4 regions of the Faecalicatena orotica genome follow, and region 1 is predicted to be linked to each of the others. Evidence: predicted binding sites of a transcription regulator. Region 1 holds the regulator's gene; each other region holds the start of a gene.
What was found. The regulator Rex, encoded in region 1, represses fermentation and respiration genes when NADH is low (regulators of the CRP and FNR family bind a similar motif). The targets are predictions, from matches to a motif close to ATTGTTAANTANTTAACAAT.

Region 1 (5,086 bases):
GTCCATAACCGTCTGCCTTGACAACGGCTATAAGCTGTGCGCCGTCCCCAATCCGCAGTTTCATCTGTTCCATATTATATGCAACTGCATCCAGGTCTACCCTGACAAATACTCTGCTGTATTGTTTCATTTTCCCATACTCTCCTCTGTCTTTTTTGTGCAGGAAGCAATTCCCGCGATCAAATCCTCTGCCAGTACACTGTAAGAACCCTTTGCGGCTTTTGCCTCATCGCCGCCACAGGCATGCAGGTAAACGCCCAGTACAGCCGCCTCATAAGGATCCATATGTTGTGCAAGAAGGCCGGCAATTACCCCCGCAAGGACATCGCCGGAACCGGCTTTTGCCATAGAACTGTTTCCCGCAGTATTTACAAAATTATGTTTTTTCCTCTTAGCCACAACCGTCCTTGCATCTTTCAGGACACACACAACACCATATTTTTCTGTAAAGGCTTTTACCTTTTCAAAACGTTCTTCCTGAAGTTCCGCTACCGAACAGCCGAGAAGGCCGGACATTTCTTTCATATGCGGTGTCAGGATAAGAGGTCTCTCTGTCGTTATCAAGAGTTCGGGATGACAGCTTAATATATTCAGTCCGTCTGCATCAGCCACACAGGGGACCCTGACTTCTTTCAGTGTCGTTTCCAGAATACTTTCTGAAAGCCTGCTCTGCCCCAGACCGCATCCAATACATACCACGTCCGCCCAGCCAAGCAGGTTCTTTAGTTTTTCCTCTTCAAATTCAGTATATGTTGAGATGATGGCTTCGGGGAGTAGCTGCTGCAGAATCACGCGGTTATCCTCTGAGGTATAGATCTGAACAAGTCCCGCCCCGCTTGTATAAGCAGCCTTTGCACTTAAGTAGGCGGCACCGGACATGCCCTTGCTTCCTGTAATCATCAGGACCTTCCCGTAAGTGCCCTTATGGGAGTTCGGTCGTCTGGGCGGCATAAGGTCCGGCAGATCTTTTTTCTCATAGGTATAACAGATATCATTTTCCTTTTCAAATAATCCGCATTGGATACCAATATCAGCCACAACTGTCTTTCCTGCATACATATGCCCGGGATGGAGGATCAGTCCCAGCTTTTCACACTGGAAGGTAACTGTCAAATCTGCCTGAAAAGCACAGCCAAGCACCCTGCCCGTGGCAGAACAGATCCCGGACGGGATGTCTACGGCCACTTTCTGCCCGCTTAAAGCATTCATTTTTACGATAGACTCCAGATAGTCCCCCGTGATTTCTCTATTGAGTCCTACCCCGAAAACTGCATCCACTATAGTAGTATATTCCTGACGGCATACAGTTGTTACCATCGGCACGCCACATTTTTCTGCAATTTCCTTCTGCCTGCGGCAGTCGGCACTCATGGAGGATTCATGGCCCACAAATACGGCCGTAGCATCATATCCTTTTTCTTTCAGCAGCCGGGCAACGGCAAAACCATCCCCGCCATTGTTGCCGGAACCGCAGAATATAAGTGGTTTTTCCAGATTGATTTGTTCCCGCTCCATAGCTTCCACAACTTTTAAGGCGGCCCGCTCCATTAAAACCAGGGACGGCAGGCCAATCTCATTGATGGTAAAGCTGTCCGCTTTCTGCATCCATTCCCCTGTAGGCAGATATCTCATATGCTCTTCCTCCTTGTTTACTTTCAAATTTCCCAAAATACGCCGAAATGAAATGACGTGTAAAAAAGGCACCGCCTTCGTTACACGTCCTGAACGTCTTTGTTAAACTCAAATTTCTACTGTTTACGCTTTGCTGCCGTGTTCCTCATTATAGCTTGTGATATTGTAGGAAAGTTTCATCAGACTATCTGAGAGGTGTACACTCTCTACAATGACATCATCCGGAAGGTTTAGATCCGTATGTGCAAAGTTCCAGATAGCTTTAATTCCATTTGCTACAAGCAGGTCTGCTACTTCTATTGCTTTTGATTTTGGAATCGTAAGCGCTGCAATTTCTATTTCGTTATGTTTTAAAAAGTCTTTTAATTCATCCATCATGCGGACCGGTATGCCGCGGATAGAAACACCTTCGAGTCTCGGATTCACATCGAACAGTCCTTTCAGACTGAAACCACTCTTCTCAAAAGACGCGTAATTCGCAAGTGCCTGCCCGAGATTGCCGGCTCCAATTATAATCATATTATGCTGTCTGTTTAAACCGAGGATCTTCCCGATCTCTGTATAAAGATACTTTACGTTATATCCATAGCCCTGTTGTCCAAAGCCGCCGAAATTATTTAAATCCTGACGGATCTGTGAAGCAGTGACACTCATCTTCTTGCTCAGGTCATTTGACGAAATCCGCTCAACCCCTGCATCCAGTAATTCTCCCAAATATCTGTAATATCTTGGCAGCCTTCCTATTACCGCACGTGATATTTCTCTCTCTTCCACAGTTATCACCCTCCAAACTTAGTCTAGTACATCGTTTTGTAATGATCTATGCTCTTCATAATATGATACATAGGTACTTACAAAACAATGTACCGAATTTTATTATATAGAATTGTGTGGACAAAGTCAATTTTTTAGTTGTATTTTACTTTATTTTCGCTATAATGAAATAAGTATGTATTTCCTTATTACGGCCAAAACGCTGTAAAATAAGGCACACTTAAGATGCAGGAGGTTAATTATGATACTCGCATGTCATAATCTTAATAAATCATTCGGAGACCAGCTGATCGTAAAAGACGGGTCTTTCCATATAGAAGACAGAGAAAAGGCCGCACTTGTCGGCGTAAACGGGGCGGGCAAATCCACCATTTTAAAGATGATCGTGAAGGAAGAGCCCATAGACAGCGGTGAGGTTGTTCTGACAAGGGGGAAGACGCTTGGCTACCTTGCACAGCAGCAGAAGCTGGAAAGCGGACGTTCCATTTATGAGGAGGTCAAGACCGCTAAGGCCGATATTATTGCAATGGAACAGCAAATCCGCACGATCGAACATGAATTGAAGTCATTAAACGGTGAGGAACTTGAGAAGCGGCTGGAAACCTATAACCGCCTTATGTCACAGTTTGAAGCACAGAATGGATATGCCTATGAAAGTGAGATCACCGGCGTCTTAAAAGGTCTTGGTTTTGGTGAAGAAGATTTTAATAAGATGACGGACACCCTTTCTGGCGGGCAGAAAACCCGTGTCTCCCTCGGTAAGCTGCTGCTGACCAAACCGGATATCCTGCTCCTTGATGAACCGACGAACCATCTGGACCTGAATTCCATCACCTGGCTGGAAACCTATCTTCTGAACTACCCGGGTGCTGTTTTTATTGTATCCCATGACCGTTTCTTCCTGAACCGTGTCGTGACAAAGGTAATCGAAGTTGAGAATGGGGCTGTCCGCATGTATGCCGGGAATTACAAGGCGTATGCGGATAAGAAACAGCAGATCCGGGATGCCATGCTCAAAGAATACCTGAACCAGCAGCGTGAAATCAAGCATCAGGAAGCTGTCATTGAAAAGCTCCGCTCCTTCAACCGCGAAAAGTCTATCAAGCGTGCAGAGAGCCGGGAAAAGATGCTGAACAAGATGACGCTTGTGGAAAAGCCACAGGAGCCCGCTAAAGAGATACACTTTTCCCTGGAACCATCCTGCATCAGCGGAAATGATGTTCTGTCCGTGGAAGAATTATCCAAATCTTTCGATCATCAGATCCTGTTCCAGAATATCAGCTTTGATATCAAACGAGGGGAACACGTGGCTGTTATCGGGGACAACGGGACTGGAAAGACAACCCTGCTCAAGATACTCAATCAGGTAGTTTCGCCGGATACCGGGTCATTTACTCTGGGTTCCAAAGTGAAGATAGGCTATTATGACCAGGAACACCATGTACTCCATGACGGAAAGAATATTTTCGATGAAATCTCGGATGATTACCCGACCCTCACGAATACGCAGATACGCAATACACTGGCTGCATTCCAGTTTACCGGGGATGATGTCTACAAGCTTATTGGCGATTTGAGCGGCGGTGAAAAAGGCCGCGTTTCTCTTGCAAAGCTTATGTTGTCCGAGGCGAATTTCCTGATTCTCGATGAGCCGACGAACCATCTGGACATCACATCCAAGGAGATTCTGGAAAAGGCCCTGAATGAATATACGGGCACCGTCCTCTATGTATCACACGACAGGTATTTTATTAACCAGACGGCCGGGCGGATTCTGGAACTTGTCAATCAGACGTTCGTGAACTATATCGGGAATTATGATTATTACCTTGAAAAGAAAGAAGAACTGACTGCGGTTTATGCATCTTCCACCGCCTCCCCGGCATCTGTTTCAGACAATACCGCATCATACGGGGAGGATATCGGATCTGCATCAGATGGGCGTTTAAGCTGGCAGGAACAGAAGGAACAGCAGGCGAAAGAACGTAAACGGCAAAGTGATTTGAAAAAGACCGAGGACAGGATCGCAGTTTTGGAAGAAAGAAATGCCAGGATTGATGAGCTGATGACACATGAGGATGTCTATTCCAACTCTGTGAAATGTCAGGAGCTCGCCGTAGAGAAATCTGGAAATGAAGAAGAGCTGGAACTGCTTTATGAAAAGTGGGAGGAACTGGCCCAATAAAAGAGGAACACCTGACACACGCAAGTGCCGGGTGTTCCTTTTTTGCAGCCCCTTTGGGGGCTGTACATTCTATAGGTGTGCTGCGATTGCTTTGATGAAGTCCTCGCTGTTTAATACTGTAGGATTCTCAATAGTGGTAATCAGGGCCAGATCCTTTGTCATGCTTCCTGCTTCAATCGTGTCAATTGTGGCCTTTTCCAGTCTGTCTGCAAATTCCATCAGCTCTTTGTTCCCGTCCAGTTCACCGCGTTTTCTGAGTGCGCCTGTCCATGCAAAAATAGTGGCAACAGAATTTGTGGAAGTCTCCTCCCCTTTCAGGTGTTTGTAATAGTGGCGCTGAACAGTTCCGTGGGCAGCCTCGTATTCAAAGTATCCTTCCGGAGATACAAGTACGGATGTCATCATTGCGAGGGAGCCGAATGCAGAGGATACCATATCACTCATAACATCACCGTCATAATTCTTGCAGGCCCAGATATAACCGCCTTCTGATTT
Region 2 (5,086 bases), on a different contig from region 1:
GTGAATCTCCAAAGTATCCCAAAAGGCTTTCCTTCTGTCATATCCGTAATCATATCTATCACTCCTGCTTCTTTTTTCTCATGATCGCAACACTTTTTTATTCTAACACTTTTCATAAAAATATAAAAGAAATCTTAGGACTTTATGAATTTTTTGTGTTTGCCCTTGAGTATATTAAGAAAAAGTTATACCATACCTAAAGTGGATAGATATATTTTGTTAGATTCAATTCGAGGAGGAGTTTGATGAGTACTACCAAAAACGGTGCTACTATTTTTGATGATGATTTTGAAGTAACCTACGAAGAAGAAATTCCCTTTTCATATAGCTTTGATACGAAACCTGTGTCTGGTGATACAGTCAATAAAACAGTAGCCGCTGACACGGATGAATATGACAGCGATTACGATGATGACTATGAAGACGACCTGTATGGTGATGACTATGAAGACAACCTGTATGATGATGACGATTACGACAGTAATGATTATCAGTACGACCACGATTCCCCCAGAAGAAAACGTGCAAGGCGCAAATCTTCCGGCCGGCTGCTCTCGCCTGTCAAAAAGACAGCTAAATACGGTACAAAAGCAATCTATCGCGTAGCCCGCTCTGTTGTCAGAATTATTTCCGTTCTGATCATGGCAGGTACGTTTGGCGTCCTTGCCTATAATTTCTGGAGGGGGGCCGCACCTTACGGGGACCCGCAGAATATCTTAACGGAAAAGAACTTTGCACTGGCCGCATATGCGGCGGTAGCAGCCGTTTTCCTGCTGTTCGAGCTGATCTCCTTTTTCTGGTCATTAACAAAAATGAGAATACGCGAGGGGCGGAAAGTCTACCGGGAAGATACCGGAAGAGGCCTGTTTTCCTTCATTTTTATCTATATAGCCTCTTATCTTTCCTTCCTGCTCTGTTCCTTCCTGCCGGATACTCTGGGTTCTTATGAGATCTTGAATGGAATAAAAGGTGCCCTTGATGTATTCGGTTCACTTCATAACGTATTACTTGGATTATGCCTGGCGGGTGCTGTTTCCTGTCTGGTACGAAGACATATGAGTTAAAAAACGGGCGCTGCTCCATAGATGAATTACTCGCCTATTTCGCAGCGCCCGCTCTTTTTATATTGATTTAATTATCCTTAATAATCAGTGCCATAAATACCAGATTCTCCAGCCCTGTATTAGCCAGCCCGTGTCCGCAGTTATCCGGGGTAAAGGTAACATCTCCCGGCTTCACACTTCTTTCGTTTCCATTGTCGTTATATACACCTTCACCCGAGAGTATATAGTATGTCTCACTCTCTGCGTGGTGCTCATGATAGCCCAGCGTACATCCCGGTTCCAGCGTAACTTCGGCATACAGGCCGCATTTTCCGTTTAATTCTTTTTCACCCAGTATTCTTTTGATGATTACATGGCCCTCTCCGCCGCACATATTTTCTATTCTTTCAACTGTCATTTTAGTACCTCCTAAAAACCAGTAACAACTCATATTCTCAAAAACCGCACCAACCATAAACAGTTAGCGCGGTTCTCAAAAAATATTTAAATTATCTTCCTAGAACTTTCCAGCCTTTGCTGCTTCTTCGATGCCTACTGCAACAGCAACAGTCATACCAACCATCGGGTTGTTGCCTGCGCCGATCAGTCCCATCATCTCTACGTGAGCCGGTACAGATGAAGATCCTGCGAACTGTGCATCTGAATGCATACGTCCCAGAGTATCTGTCATACCATAAGAAGCCGGTCCTGCAGCCATGTTATCCGGGTGAAGTGTACGTCCTGTACCACCGCCTGATGCTACTGAGAAGTACTTTTTACCCTGCTCGATACATTCTTTCTTGTATGTACCTGCAACCGGGTGCTGGAAACGTGTCGGGTTTGTAGAGTTTCCTGTAATAGATACGTCTACGCCTTCACTGTGCATGATTGCAACACCTTCACGTACATCATTTGCACCGTAGCAGTTAACTTTTGCACGGAGTCCTTCTGAATAAGCAGTTCTCTGAACTTCTTTCAGTTCTCCTGTATAGTAGTCATACTCTGTCTGTACATATGTAAATCCGTTAATTCTGGAGATAATCTTTGCTGCATCTTTTCCAAGACCGTTCAGGATTACACGCAGAGGTTTTTTACGGACTTTGTTTGCTTTCTCAGCGATACCGATGGCACCTTCTGCTGCTGCAAAAGATTCATGTCCTGCCAGGAATGCGAAGCAGTCTGTGTCTTCTTCCAGAAGCATTTTTCCTAAGTTACCATGTCCAAGACCTACTTTACGCTGGTCAGCTACAGAACCAGGGATACAGAAAGACTGAAGTCCTTCTCCGATTGCTGCTGCTGCTTCCGCTGCTGTCCTGCAGTCTTTTTTGATTGCGATTGCCGCACCTACAATGTATGCCCAGCAGGCATTTTCAAAACAGATCGGCTGGATGCTCTTTACCTGATTGTAAACATCAAGTCCGGCATCCTTTGTGATCTTCTCTGCCTCTTCGATAGAAGCAATGCCATAGCTGTTTAATACTTCATTGATTTTATCAATTCTTCTTTCATATGATTCAAATAAAGCCATTTAATTGTCCTCCTGATTTATTTTAACGTTACCTGTTATTCTTTACGTGGGTCGATAATCTTAGCTGCATCAGCAACACGTCCGTACTGGCCTTTTGCTTTTTCCCATGCATCATTCGGTGTATCGCCTGCTTTGATAAAGTCTGTTAATTTGCCGAGGCTTACGAACTGGTATCCGATGATCTCATCGTTCTCATCCAGAGCGATTCCTGTTACATATCCTTCTGCCATCTCCAGGTAACGAGGACCTTTTGCCAGTGTTCCGTACATTGTACCAACCTGTGAACGAAGTCCCTTTCCTAAATCTTCCAGACCTGCGCCGATAGGAAGTCCGTCTTCAGAGAATGCACTCTGTGTTCTTCCGTATACAATCTGTAAGAAGAGTTCTCTCATTGCTGTATTGATAGCATCACAGACAAGGTCTGTGTTCAGTGCCTCCAGAATAGTCTTTCCCGGAAGGATCTCTGATGCCATAGCTGCTGAATGTGTCATTCCTGAACATCCGATTGTCTCAACCAGTGCTTCCTGAATGATACCTTCTTTAACATTCAATGTCAGCTTGCATGTACCCTGCTGAGGAGCACACCAGCCTACACCATGTGTTAATCCAGAAATATCTTTAACCTCTTTAGCCTGTACCCATTTTGCTTCTTCCGGAATTGGAGCTGGTCCGTGATTTGCACCCTGAGCTACCGGACACATCATTTCTACTTCATGTGAATAAATCATGTTAAAACTCCTTTCAAATATGTATGATTTTCTTCCTATAGGCGCTTGATATTTATTTAACGCCGTATATGAGATATTTTCGCACAATTTTCGACTTTCGTCAATTGTAAGATTATACAAGTTTCGCCTGACATGTGTCATATTTATAAGACAATTTTAGTTTCCAGCTACTCTCCACCATTTAAGTACTGATAAACTTCCCCGGAAATAGACTGTATCACTGCCTCAGCCGACTCTTCTTCCATATTTACCTGTCCTCATACTTAACTGCCAATTCTCCTTGCTTATTTTATATTTCCATGACAGTATAAATACGTTACTTTAGAAGAACCTTAAAAGTTATATGGAATTTATGTGAAATCAGAAAAGTGGTACAATAAAAGACTCCTGCTTACAGAAGCCAGGCTGGCAAGCCCGGTTAATGGTAACTCAGAAGTCTTTTTTCTTTCTATAATATTCTATCTGCTGTCAGCAGCCTTCTAGCTGTTCAACCGCCAGAGTCAGGGCATCTTCCACCGTCTGCATCCGGTTCTCCATTCTGGTTCCCGTAAACTGGCATTTTAACACTTTTGTCTTTCCCAAGGCATAACATCCGATATACACCAGCCCGACCGGCTTTTCCTCAGTCCCGCCGCCCGGTCCGGCAATTCCGGTAGCACTTAAAGCCACATCCGCATGTGCTGCCTTCGCAGCTCCCCTGGCCATCTCTGCCGCAGTCTGTTCACTGACAGCCCCGTATGTCTCAAGCGTCTCGTGTTTTACCCCGACAAGCCGCTCCTTTGCCTCATTGGAATAGGTCACATATCCTTCATTCAGCACGTCAGAGGCACCGGACACGTTCACCAGTGTTCCAGCGATCAGGCCGCCGGTACAGGATTCTGCTGTAGTAATGGTAAGTCCCCTGCCGGCCAGCATTGCAACAAGGCGTTCCTCAAGGCTCGCCTCATCCGCTTCTTTTTTATTCAATACCCACTCCGGATACATCTTTTACATCCCTCCCTGTGTCAGAACCTGTTTGTTCTTTACCACATAGTCTATCAGGGAAATCACAGTAAGTGCAAGCGCAATCCATACAAGGATATCTCCGATTACAGCAAACATACCTCCCAGATCTGCGATCAGCACGATAATCATTGCCATCTGGAAAACAGTCTTGAACTTCCCCCAGTAGCTGGCTGCGATTACAACCCCGTTATCAGACGCTACAAGTCTGAATCCGCTGATAATAAACTCCCTGCTGATGATCACGATTACAATCCATGCTGAGAGCTTATTCATCTCAATCAGGCAGATCATTGCAGAGCAGACTAAAAGCTTGTCAGCAAGAGGGTCCATAAACTTCCCGAAATTTGTCACAAGATTGTACTTTCTTGCAATCTTCCCGTCTAAAAGGTCTGTCAGACTGGCAATCACAAAGAGCACAAGTGCAATCCATTTATTTGCACTGCCCCCGATATCAGTAAGCATGAACAATACAAAAAACGGCACCATAATGACTCTTAATATTGTAAGCTTATTTGGTAAATTCATTACACAAGTCCTCCTATCAGATCATAGTCTACTGCCCCGGTTACTTTGACTTTTGCAAAATCCCCGGACACAAGTACTTCGTCTGTATTTACAAAGATTAGTCCGTCTACATTCGGGGCATCCCGGTAAGTCCTGCCGACGTAGGCATTCTCGTCTGCCACTTTTCCTTCTATCATAACCAGTACTTCCCTGCCGACCATGTTTTGGGCATTATCAAACGCGATCTCCTGCTGAAGCTCCATCAGGTCTGCCTGACG
Region 3 (5,086 bases), on a different contig from region 1:
AATACCTGTGCCTGACCTTACGGGCCCGTTCAAACAAGTAATCCGCCGTTCCGGTCGTCCGGCCGCGGATAAGAGCAGACCATTCTTCCTTAGAAAGAGACTGCGTTTGCTCTAATTTATTCACCAAGTTATTCATATTTGAGTACCTCATTGGGGACGTAGTAAACCTTAGAAATACTACGTGCATAGTTAATAATTTAACGAGCTTCATTTGTTAATCTGTCTGTTTTGTTTTTGCATATATCGTCTTTGTGCTGACTCCGGGCAGCATTCCGAGCTTGCCGGAGAGGGCGCTGATGATATCACCCGGCGCATCCATTGCGATGCTGATGATGGAGATGTTTTTCTCGCGGTACGGAATCCCCATCCTGCCGATGATATACTGTGCGTACTGGCTGAGCAGGTGGTTCAGTTCATCTACGGATTCGTTACTGTTGAGGATGATTCCTACCTGAGCGATTCTTGTTTCCATAAGACCTCCTTGTTTTCAAGTCAAATATTTGTTACTGTTCACTTACCTCGTTGCCCGAGGGAACAAAATTGAGTTTCGCTTGAAATAAAAAATACCCGCACCAGAAGGCGCAGGTATCCAAAGGGTAAACTTTCCCCCTAATTATCCACAAAAAGTGATAAGGGAACCCATTTTGTATGTTGTCTGTGCGCCTTTTTACTCAGGTGTGACCCTTCGTAATCAGAACAAATATATAATAAACTATAACACAGAGGATCATTATTCACAATATCAACAGGGAAATGTTTTTCTTTTTGTGCAAAGTGTTCAAAAATGTGCTTCTATAACGATGGTGTTTTCGTTGTCTAACTACAGGACTTAAGTGACCGGGTATGGGACAGGATGTGGTATGATATATACGAATAAAAAGTTTAGAAAGAAGGCGGAATATGCAGGGTATCGTTTTAAGAAATATGGACTTATCCGGCATGGATCTCAGGGGGATAGATTTTTCGCGTGCTTCGTTTCATCATGTCTGTTTTGACAGGGCAGACCTTTCGGGCTGTATTCTGAAAAATGTCTTGTTTGAGCAGTGTTCTTTCTGTGGTGCAGTGCTTCGGGAAGCTGATCTGGAAGCAAGCGCGCTTCGCGGGGCGGACATGAGGGCGTGTGACATCCGGGGTGCGAACCTGTTTTGCGCGGTACTGGAGAAGGCAAAGCTGGAGAACTGTATTTCGGATGAAAATACAAAATTTTTCCGGCTGTACTGTCCGGAAGAAGGGGCGTTTGTTGGCTATAAAAAATGCTGTGACAATAGGATTGCGGAACTTCTGATTCCAGCAGATGCGAAGAGGACATCTGCAACCCGCAGTTCATGCAGGTGCAGCAGGGCAAAGGTGCTTGTGATTAAGAGTATTGACTGCTCGGTTTATTTTGACGAGGCATGGTCTACGGTGGATGAGAATTTTGTTTACCGGACAGGGGAGTGGGTGGAAGTACAGGACTTTGATGAAGACAGGTGGAATGAGTCCACGACCGGGATTCATTTCTGGATGACCAGGGAAGAGGCGGTACGTTACTAAAATTAAGAATAAAAAGAAAGTTATAAAATGTTTATAAAAAGTGCATTTTTATATTGATAAATTATTGACAAACAATGGTTTATATGTTACTTTTAGACTATAGTACGAACGGCAGTCTAAAAGGAGAAAAACTGCTGTTCCCGACAAGGTTAAGAGAGGGATTAAATCATGAGTCTGATCACTGATATCCAGAAGTATTCTATCCATGACGGAGACGGGATACGGACGACGGTTTTTTTCAAAGGATGCCGTCTTAAGTGTGTCTGGTGCCATAATCCGGAGACACAGAATTATAAAAAAGAGCTGCTTTTTGATCAGGAGAAGTGTGTAGGTTGCGGAGCATGCGCGGCGGCCTGTCCGAACGGGGCAGTCACGATATCTGGCGGGAAAGCGGTCACTGACCGGGAGAAGTGCACGGTGTGCGGACAGTGTATAGACGTCTGCAACCTGAATCTGCGGGAGATCGCAGGTGATGAATATTCCGTGAATGACCTGGTTAAAGAACTGAAAAAAGATGAGATGTTTTATGAAGAGTCAGGCGGCGGCGTCACTTTGTCAGGCGGAGAGGTTATGACAGCAGACATGGATTATGTGGAAGCACTTGTCAAAAAGCTGCACCGCATGGGGATTTCCGTCATGATCGATACCTGTGGCCAGGCACCTTATGGGAACTTTGAGCGGATACTGCCCTATGTGGATGCGTTTTTATATGACATCAAGACGATGGATAATGAGATACATAAGCGATACATGGGTGCGGGAAACGAAGTTATACTCGGAAATCTGGAAAAACTAAGCCAGACAGGGGCAAGGATCTATATCCGTATCCCCACGATAAAAGAAGTAAATGGAAATGACGAAGCAATGAAAGCAATTATTGCATGGCTTCAGGAAAAGAACATTCATGCGGCGAAGGTAAACCTTCTCCCTTATCACAATACAGGATCAGGAAAATACCCGAAAGTCGGGATGTGTTACGAAGGCAATGACCTTCATGCACCGGATAAAGAAGAGATGAATCATTTTGTGGAGTTGTTCCAACAGGCCGGATACCATAATGTAAAAATAGGAGGTTAAGAAAATGGAAGAAAGAGGAATGAACGAACGTATCAAAAAACTGAGAAAGTTAAGTCTGGATACTCCTGCGCACATTGATCTGGAGCGTGCGCTCAGTGAGACGGAGACTTATAAGAAGTATGAAGGAGAACTGTCAGTGCCGGAACTGCGCGGACAGGTGCTGAAGGATTATTTTTCGAATAAAACATTATATATCGGTGAAGGAGAACTGATTGTCGGAGAAAAAGGTGACTCTCCGCAGGCGGCGCCTACTTTCCCGGAGCTTTGCTGCCATACAGTGGAAGATATGCATGTCATGAATGACAGAGACCTGATCAACTTCAAAGTTAAGGAAGAAGATTATAAGATTCAGGAAGACGTTATGATCCCGTACTGGGATAAGCGTTCTATGAGAAACAAGATCCTGCGCCAGATGACACCGGAATGGAAGGACGCCTATGAGGCAGGAATTTTCACGGAATTTATGGAACAGAGAGGACCCGGGCATACAGTCGGATCTGTTAAGATTTATGAGAAAGGTTTCCTTGACTACAAAGAAGATATCCAGAAGTCAATCGACAGTCTGGACTTCATGAATGATCCGGAGGCACTGGACAAGAAGAATGAGTTAGAAGGTATGAAACTTGCCTGTGATGCCATCATGATCCTGGGCGAGAGATATGCAGCCTATGCAAGGGAATTAGCCGAAAAAGAGACGGATGCAAAGAGAAAAGAAGAACTGCTCCAGATTGCGGTAAACTGCGATGTCGTGCCGGCACATAAGCCGGAGACCTACTGGCAGGCAATCCAGATGTACTGGTTTGTACACCTTGGAGTTACAAGCGAATTAAACCCGTGGGATGCGTACAGCCCAGGACGCCTTGACCAGCACCTGAATCCGTTCTATGAGAAAGATACAGAAGCAGGAATCATGGACGACGACAGGGCCCTCGAACTGCTGGAATGCCTGTGGGTGAAATTCAATAACCAGCCGGCACCTCCGAAAGTAGGAATTACGCTAAAAGAGAGCAGCACATACACCGATTTCGCAAACCTGAACACAGGCGGAATCACACCGAACGGGGAAAATGGCGTCAACAATGTCAGCTACCTGATTCTGGACTGCATGGACGAGATGAAACTCCTCCAGCCAAGCTCCAATGTCCAGATCAGCAGAAAGACACCACAGAAGTTCCTCAAACGTGCATGTGAGATTTCCAGAAAAGGATGGGGACAGCCTGCATTCTACAACACCGAGGCAATCGTGCAGGAGCTTTTGAACGCAGGAAAATCTCTGGAGGACGCAAGACGCGGCGGAACAAGTGGATGTGTGGAGACAGGGGCATTCGGAAACGAGGCTTATATCCTCACAGGATATTTCAATATCCCGAAAGTATTTGAACTGACACTGAACAATGGTTTCGATAAAATGACGGGCAAACAGCTCGGACTGAAGCTGGGGAATGCAGTAGATTTCAAGACATATGAAGAGCTGTTTGAAGCTTTCCAGAAACAGATGAAGTATTTCATAGACATCAAGGTGCAGGGAAGCAACGTGATCGAGAAGATCTATGCAGAAAATATGCCGGTTCCGTTCCTCTCTATCATCACAAATGATTGTATTTCCAAAGGGAAGGATTACAACGGCGGCGGTGCAAGGTACAATACCAAGTATCTGCAGGGCGTAGGTATCGGAACAATCACAGACTGCCTTGCAGCTGTAAAATATAACGTCTACGACCAGAAGACATTTACAATGGAAGAACTGATGAAAGCGCTGGATGACAACTTCGAGGGACACGACAGAATCGCAAATCTGGTTCGCAACAAGACGCCGAAATACGGTAATGACGATGATTATGCAGATGATATCATGAGATCCGTGTTTGAATATTACAGGAGCCAGGTAACGGGACGGCCGAATATGCTGGGGGGAATGTACAGAATCAACATGCTGCCGACAACCTGCCATGTTTACTTCGGTGACGTTATGATGGCAAGCGCCAACGGACGCCTGGCACACAAACCGGTATCCGAAGGAATTTCCCCGGAGAAGGGTGCAGATACAAACGGTCCGACAGCTGTTGTAAAATCCTGTGCGAAGATGGACCACCTGCAGACAGGCGGTACACTGCTGAATCAGAAGTTTACCCCAAGTGTCGTGGCAGGAGAAGAAGGCCTGGAACAGATGGCGAACTTAGTCCGTGCGTACTTCAACATGGACGGACACCATATTCAGTTCAATGTCATTGATAAAGAGACATTAATTCAGGCACAGAAGCATCCTGAGGATTATAAAGACCTGATCGTGCGTGTGGCAGGTTACAGTGACCACTTCAGAAATCTGAGCAAGGCACTGCAGGATGAGATTATTGAAAGAACAGAACAGAGTTTTAATTAAGAACCAATCTGAACAGAACATTGATTCATAAATGAAAAAAGAGACTGCCTGGCTATCCCAGTGCGGTCTCTTTCCCTATTGTAAAATGATCTGCTT
Region 4 (5,086 bases), on a different contig from region 1:
GCAAGGCGGCAGACATGGTCTCTGAGTGCCTTAATCGTATCCACATCAAAAATGGAGTCAACATCCTGAACGACAGATGCCAGCCTCTCGAGTCCCATACCGGTATCAATATTCTTTTGTTCCAGTTCTTCATAATGACCTTTTCCGTCATTGTCAAACTGTGTAAATACGTTATTCCAAATTTCCATATAACGGTCGCATTCGCAGCCGACTGTACAGTCCGGGCTGCCACATCCGTACTTTTCGCCTCTGTCATAATAAATTTCAGAGCAGGGACCGCACGGGCCTGAGCCATGCTCCCAGAAATTATCTTCTTTACCAAACTTAAAGATCCTTTCTGCCGGTATCCCCATCTTTTTATTCCAGATATCAAACGCCTCATCATCCTCCAGATATACGGAAGGATACAGCCTGTCCGGATCAAGTCCGACAACCTCTGTCAGGAATTCCCATGACCATTTGATTGCATCTTCTTTAAAATAATCTCCAAAAGAGAAGTTCCCGAGCATCTCAAAAAATGTACCGTGGCGTGCAGTCTTACCGACATTCTCGATATCACCTGTACGGATACACTTCTGGCAGGTTGTCACTCTTTTTCTCGGCGGAATCTCCTGTCCCGTAAAATAAGGCTTTAAAGGCGCCATTCCTGAATTGATGAGTAGAAGGCTCTTATCATTGTGCGGCACTAAAGAGAAGCTCTTCATTGCCAGATGCCCTTTGCTTTCAAAAAACTCTAAAAACATCTTTCTTAGTTGGTTCACTCCATATGGTTGCATAACCTTTATCCTCCCGGTTTCTTGCATTATACATTCAACAGAAACAGAGTGGATATATATCCACTCTGTGTGTCTAACCTATCATATCATAGCTGTAATGGTTTTTCAATATTATTTCAGTTCGATTTCAGCCAGTTCACTCGGCGGAATATCGTTGGTTGAGTTCTTGACGTAGTTTGCGAGAGCCTTCTTTGCCTTCGCTACCGGAATGTTCGTTCCCGCACCCGCGATGCATCCTCCCGGGCAGCCCATACCCTCGATCAGGCAGCCGTTCATTCTGCCTGCTTTTGCAAGGGTCAGGATCTTCTTACATTCGGCAAGCCCCTCTGCGTGCTCAATGTTGACATCCACCCCCGGATAATATTCATTGACACACTTTTCAATTGCTTCCGCAACACCTCCGGCGCATGCATAGCCGCGTCCGGCCCCTGTTGCATCATGGAAGGAAGACTCTGCGGAATATTTGGTCAGGTCAATCTCCTTCGCATCAAACATTGCCTGCAGTTCTTCGTAAGTCACAACAAAATCAACATCACTGCGCACGGTCCTTCTGGAAGCTTCCAGCTTCTTGGCTGCACATGGTCCAATGAAAACGACTCTTGCATTCGGATGCTCTTGTTTTATCGTTCTTGCCGTTGCAACCATAGGTGTCAGTTCCTGTGAAATCTGGTCGATCAGGTCCGGGAAGAACTTTTTCGCCATCATCGCCCAGGACGGACAGCAAGATGTCAATAGAAACGGAAGCTCGCCGGACACCACCTTTTCCACATAATGGTGGGCCTCTGAAATCGCACCGATATCTGCACCCAGAGCTACCTCATAGACCTCTGAGAAGCCGAGCTCCTGCAGGGCAGCCTTGATGTTTCTCGGTGTGATATTGTCTCCGAACTGCCCTACAAATGCTGGTGCGATCTCGGCTACAATCTCTCCGCCTTCCTGAAGGGCACGTGTCAGCTGGAAGATCTGTGACTTGTCAGAAATCGCCCCAAACGGACAACTGACCATGCACATACCGCAGGATACACACTTCTCCGTATCAATGTAGGCCCTTCCATACTTATCAGACACAATCGCACCGACTCCGCAGGCATTCTTACACGGTCTTTCTTTTTTCGCAATGGCGTCATACGGACAGACAGATTTACACTTCCCACACTTAATACACTTTTCCTGATCGATGAATGACTTCCCGTTCACCATAGAAATCGCGCCCTTTGGACAGACCTCCTGGCATGGATGCGCCAGACATCCTTTACACATATTACTCACTTCATACTTATTCTCTTCACAGCGCTCACATGCAGATGGTATTACCTGCATAAGCGGCGGCTCATAATATTTTTCAGATATATTACTGGCTTCCACTCCGGCAGTCAGGTGCACCGGTTTATTCTCCGGGCGCAGGGACAGCCCCATCGCAAGCCTTAACCGCTCTCTTACAATCGCGCGCGCGCGGTATGTACTCTCGCGGTACTTCTCTTCTGTATCATCATTCACAATTTCATAAGGTATTGCTTCCATATCCGTCAGCAGTGTATCTGCGTCCGCTTTAAATCCTAGTTTTGCAACCTCTGTAAATACACGTCTCCTAATCGCCCTGACCGGTGTCTGCAGTCCTCTCATCATAGGTTCTCATCCTCCTGAATTCATAAAAAACAGCACATAATGCGCCATATCTTCTCTTTGCACTATCACTATACCCTTATGTTAAAAAATAGTCAATACAGTTCCTTGTACAAAAAGAAGTACATTATTTGCCCTGAAGCAGTTCCTGTGCATAGTAAACGGACTGCATTGCATCCCTGCCGTAAAAATCTGCCCCGATCATATCCGCATACTCCTGGTTCAGCACGGCGCCCCCGACCATAACCCTGCAGGAAGGAGCCTGCTTTCTGAGCTGTTTGATTGTCTCTTCCATGCTTACAACCGTTGTTGTCATAAGGGCACTTAAACCAACCAGACGGACATCTTTCTTAAGCACCGTATCCACAATTAGTTCCGGTGCGACATCTTTTCCGAGGTCTATGACATCGAAACCGTAGTTCTCAAGGAGTACTTTTACGATATTCTTTCCGATATCATGAATGTCCCCCTTAACTGTTGCCAGTACAATTTTTTCTTTCTTTTCTTCTACCTCTCCATCAGATGCAAAAGCATCTTTCAATATGGCAAACGATGCCTTTGCAGCCTCCGCGCTCATCAAAAGCTGCGGGAGGAAGACCGTACCATTCTCAAACCCTTTGCCAACCTTATCCAGTGCAGGAATCAGGAATTCATTGATAATATCAAGGGGCTTTCTGTCTTTCACAAGCCCTGATGTAATATGATGGGCCTCCTCTTTCAGCCCTTTTTCAATGGCAGTATCAAGAAGCATACTCTGTCCGGCTGACGGTGCCGCCTGTGCCGGGGCTGCCGTCTGCGCATATTGGGATATGTAAGTTTCGCAGTTTTTATCCAGATTCATCAGTGCGTGATAAGCATAATAAGACTTCATCATGTCCTCGGAAGAAGGATTGATAATCCCTGCGCTCAGGCCGTTAAACATTGCCATCGTATAAAAATTCGCGTTCACAACCGGACGGCTTGGCAGGCCGAAGGAGATATTGGAAACTCCCAGAACTGTATTCACTCCCAGCCCTTCCCTTACTTTCTTTAATGCCTCCAGCGTGACTTTAGCCCCCTCAGGTTCGGAACTGATCGTCATGGCAAGAACATCAATGACAATATCCTTCTTCTGAATCCCATACTTTCCGGCTTCTTCGATGATGCGGCGGGCTACCCTGACCCTGCCGTCTGCTGTCGGAGGAATGCCGTCTTCATCGAGGGCAAGTCCAATTACGACTCCTCCATATTTTTGAATCAGGGGGAATACGGCATCCATCGACTCCTGCTTGCCGCTGACTGAATTCACCATTGGTTTTCCGTTGTAAATACGAAGCGCCGTTTCCATCGCTTTTACATCCACCGTATCAATCTGCAGCGGCAGGTTCGTCACACTCTGAAGTTCTGTCACTACCTCTTTCATCATAGCCGCCTCGTCAATATCGGGGAGTCCGACATTGACATCCAGAATATGCGCACCCTTGTCCTGCTGGGTAATTCCCTCTTTCAGAATATAATCCATATCATGCTCTTTTAAAGCCTGTTTAAACTTCTTCTTTCCGGTAGGGTTGATACGCTCCCCTATAATTTTGGAGCCTTCTCCCAGAAATACAGCCTGCCCATAGGAAGAAACAACCGTCCATTCCTTCGGCTTTAAAGCCACCGGTTCCATTCCCCGGCAAAGTCCGGTCATCGCCCGGATATGATCCTGGGTTGTACCGCAGCATCCCCCGATGACAACAGCACCTTTTCTGACAATTTCCTGCATCGTAGAAGCAAACGCTTCGGGAAGAACATCATAAACGGTTTTCCCATTTACCTGTTTGGGAAGACCCGCATTCGGCTTTACAATCACAGGCAGGGAAGAATATCTCAGAATCTGTTCCAGAATCGGCATCATCTGTTCCGGACCCAGACCACAGTTAATCCCGAGTGCATCTACCCTGAGCCCTTCCAGAAGTGCCGTGACCGACGGAACATCTGCTCCGGTCAGCAGTTTCGCACGCTCATCAAAGATCGTAGTTACAAAGACCGGAAGGGAGGTATTCTCCTTAGCTGCCAGCACTGCAGCCTTCAGCTCGTAGGTATCACTCATCGTCTCAATATGGATCAGGTCAGCCCCTGCTTCCTCGCCATATATCACCACTTCTTTGAATGCTTCATAGGCCTCCTCGAAATCCAGATCCCCCATAGGCTTTAAAAGCTTTCCGGTCGGACCGATATCCAGGGCCGTATATACTTCACGGTCCACATCCGCAAGTCCTGCCGCCCTCTTCACATGCCCCACGGCTTTCTCAACAATCTCTTTCAGAGACATGCTGCCGTCATGGAACTTCAAGGCATTTGCACCGAATGTATTGGTCAGTATGATGTCGCTTCCAGCTTCTATATACTTTTTATGTATCCCTGTTACAATCTCTGCATGAGTAATATTCCATGTTTCAGGGAGTTCTCCGGGCTTCAGCCCCTCCGCCTGCAAAAGAGTTCCCATTCCGCCGTCAAAAAACAGCAGTTCTTTTCCTAATCTGTCTAAAATCATATGATGTCCTTTCCGCTTATTATCTTCTGTATATGCAATCCTTTTTTTCACAAACTTCACAGCCCTTTATATGGCATTTCTCCGCCGTATCACTTGCCCCAATCACGGCAGTTACAGATTTCGTCGGCGTCATCATGTAACTGTCCGTCATCGTAAGCCCGATCGTCTT

Region 2: the regulator Rex is predicted to act here: its motif matches at 3,344-3,363, upstream of ABIN22_RS18115 (iron-sulfur cluster assembly scaffold protein).
Region 3: the regulator Rex is predicted to act here: its motif matches at 1,586-1,605, upstream of ABIN22_RS06040 (trans-4-hydroxy-L-proline dehydratase activase).
Region 4: the regulator Rex is predicted to act here: its motif matches at 2,480-2,499, upstream of ABIN22_RS18475 (4Fe-4S dicluster domain-containing protein).

The regions. Positions count from the first base shown of each region.
Region 1 covers NZ_CAJJZH010000011.1:25,257-30,342, reverse strand. The annotation lists gene alr (alanine racemase) at 1-130, opposite strand, end outside; gene ABIN22_RS19665 (NAD(P)H-hydrate dehydratase) at 127-1,632, opposite strand; gene ABIN22_RS19660 (redox-sensing transcriptional repressor Rex) at 1,756-2,406, opposite strand; gene ABIN22_RS19655 (ABC-F family ATP-binding cassette domain-containing protein) at 2,648-4,591, shown strand; gene ABIN22_RS19650 (NADP-dependent isocitrate dehydrogenase) at 4,661-5,086, opposite strand, start outside.
Region 2 covers NZ_CAJJZH010000009.1:95,958-101,043, reverse strand. The annotation lists gene ABIN22_RS18135 (MATE family efflux transporter) at 1-53, opposite strand, end outside; gene ABIN22_RS18130 (ATP-dependent RNA helicase) at 246-1,064, shown strand; gene ABIN22_RS18125 (cupin domain-containing protein) at 1,132-1,461, opposite strand; gene ABIN22_RS18120 (GGGtGRT protein) at 1,561-2,571, opposite strand; gene ABIN22_RS18115 (iron-sulfur cluster assembly scaffold protein) at 2,607-3,299, opposite strand; gene ABIN22_RS18110 (CinA family protein) at 3,768-4,283, opposite strand; gene pgsA (CDP-diacylglycerol--glycerol-3-phosphate 3-phosphatidyltransferase) at 4,287-4,829, opposite strand; gene rimO (30S ribosomal protein S12 methylthiotransferase RimO) at 4,829-5,086, opposite strand, start outside.
Region 3 covers NZ_CAJJZH010000002.1:541,977-547,062, forward strand. The annotation lists gene hydE ([FeFe] hydrogenase H-cluster radical SAM maturase HydE) at 1-136, opposite strand, end outside; gene ABIN22_RS06030 (TM1266 family iron-only hydrogenase system putative regulator) at 215-472, opposite strand; gene ABIN22_RS06035 (pentapeptide repeat-containing protein) at 901-1,533, shown strand; gene ABIN22_RS06040 (trans-4-hydroxy-L-proline dehydratase activase) at 1,702-2,610, shown strand; gene hypD (trans-4-hydroxy-L-proline dehydratase) at 2,615-4,990, shown strand; gene ABIN22_RS06050 (GntR family transcriptional regulator) at 5,043-5,086, opposite strand, start outside.
Region 4 covers NZ_CAJJZH010000009.1:174,854-179,939, reverse strand. The annotation lists gene alaS (alanine--tRNA ligase) at 1-776, opposite strand, end outside; gene ABIN22_RS18475 (4Fe-4S dicluster domain-containing protein) at 888-2,402, opposite strand; gene ABIN22_RS18470 (homocysteine S-methyltransferase family protein) at 2,527-4,917, opposite strand; gene ABIN22_RS18465 (vitamin B12 dependent-methionine synthase activation domain-containing protein) at 4,937-5,086, opposite strand, start outside.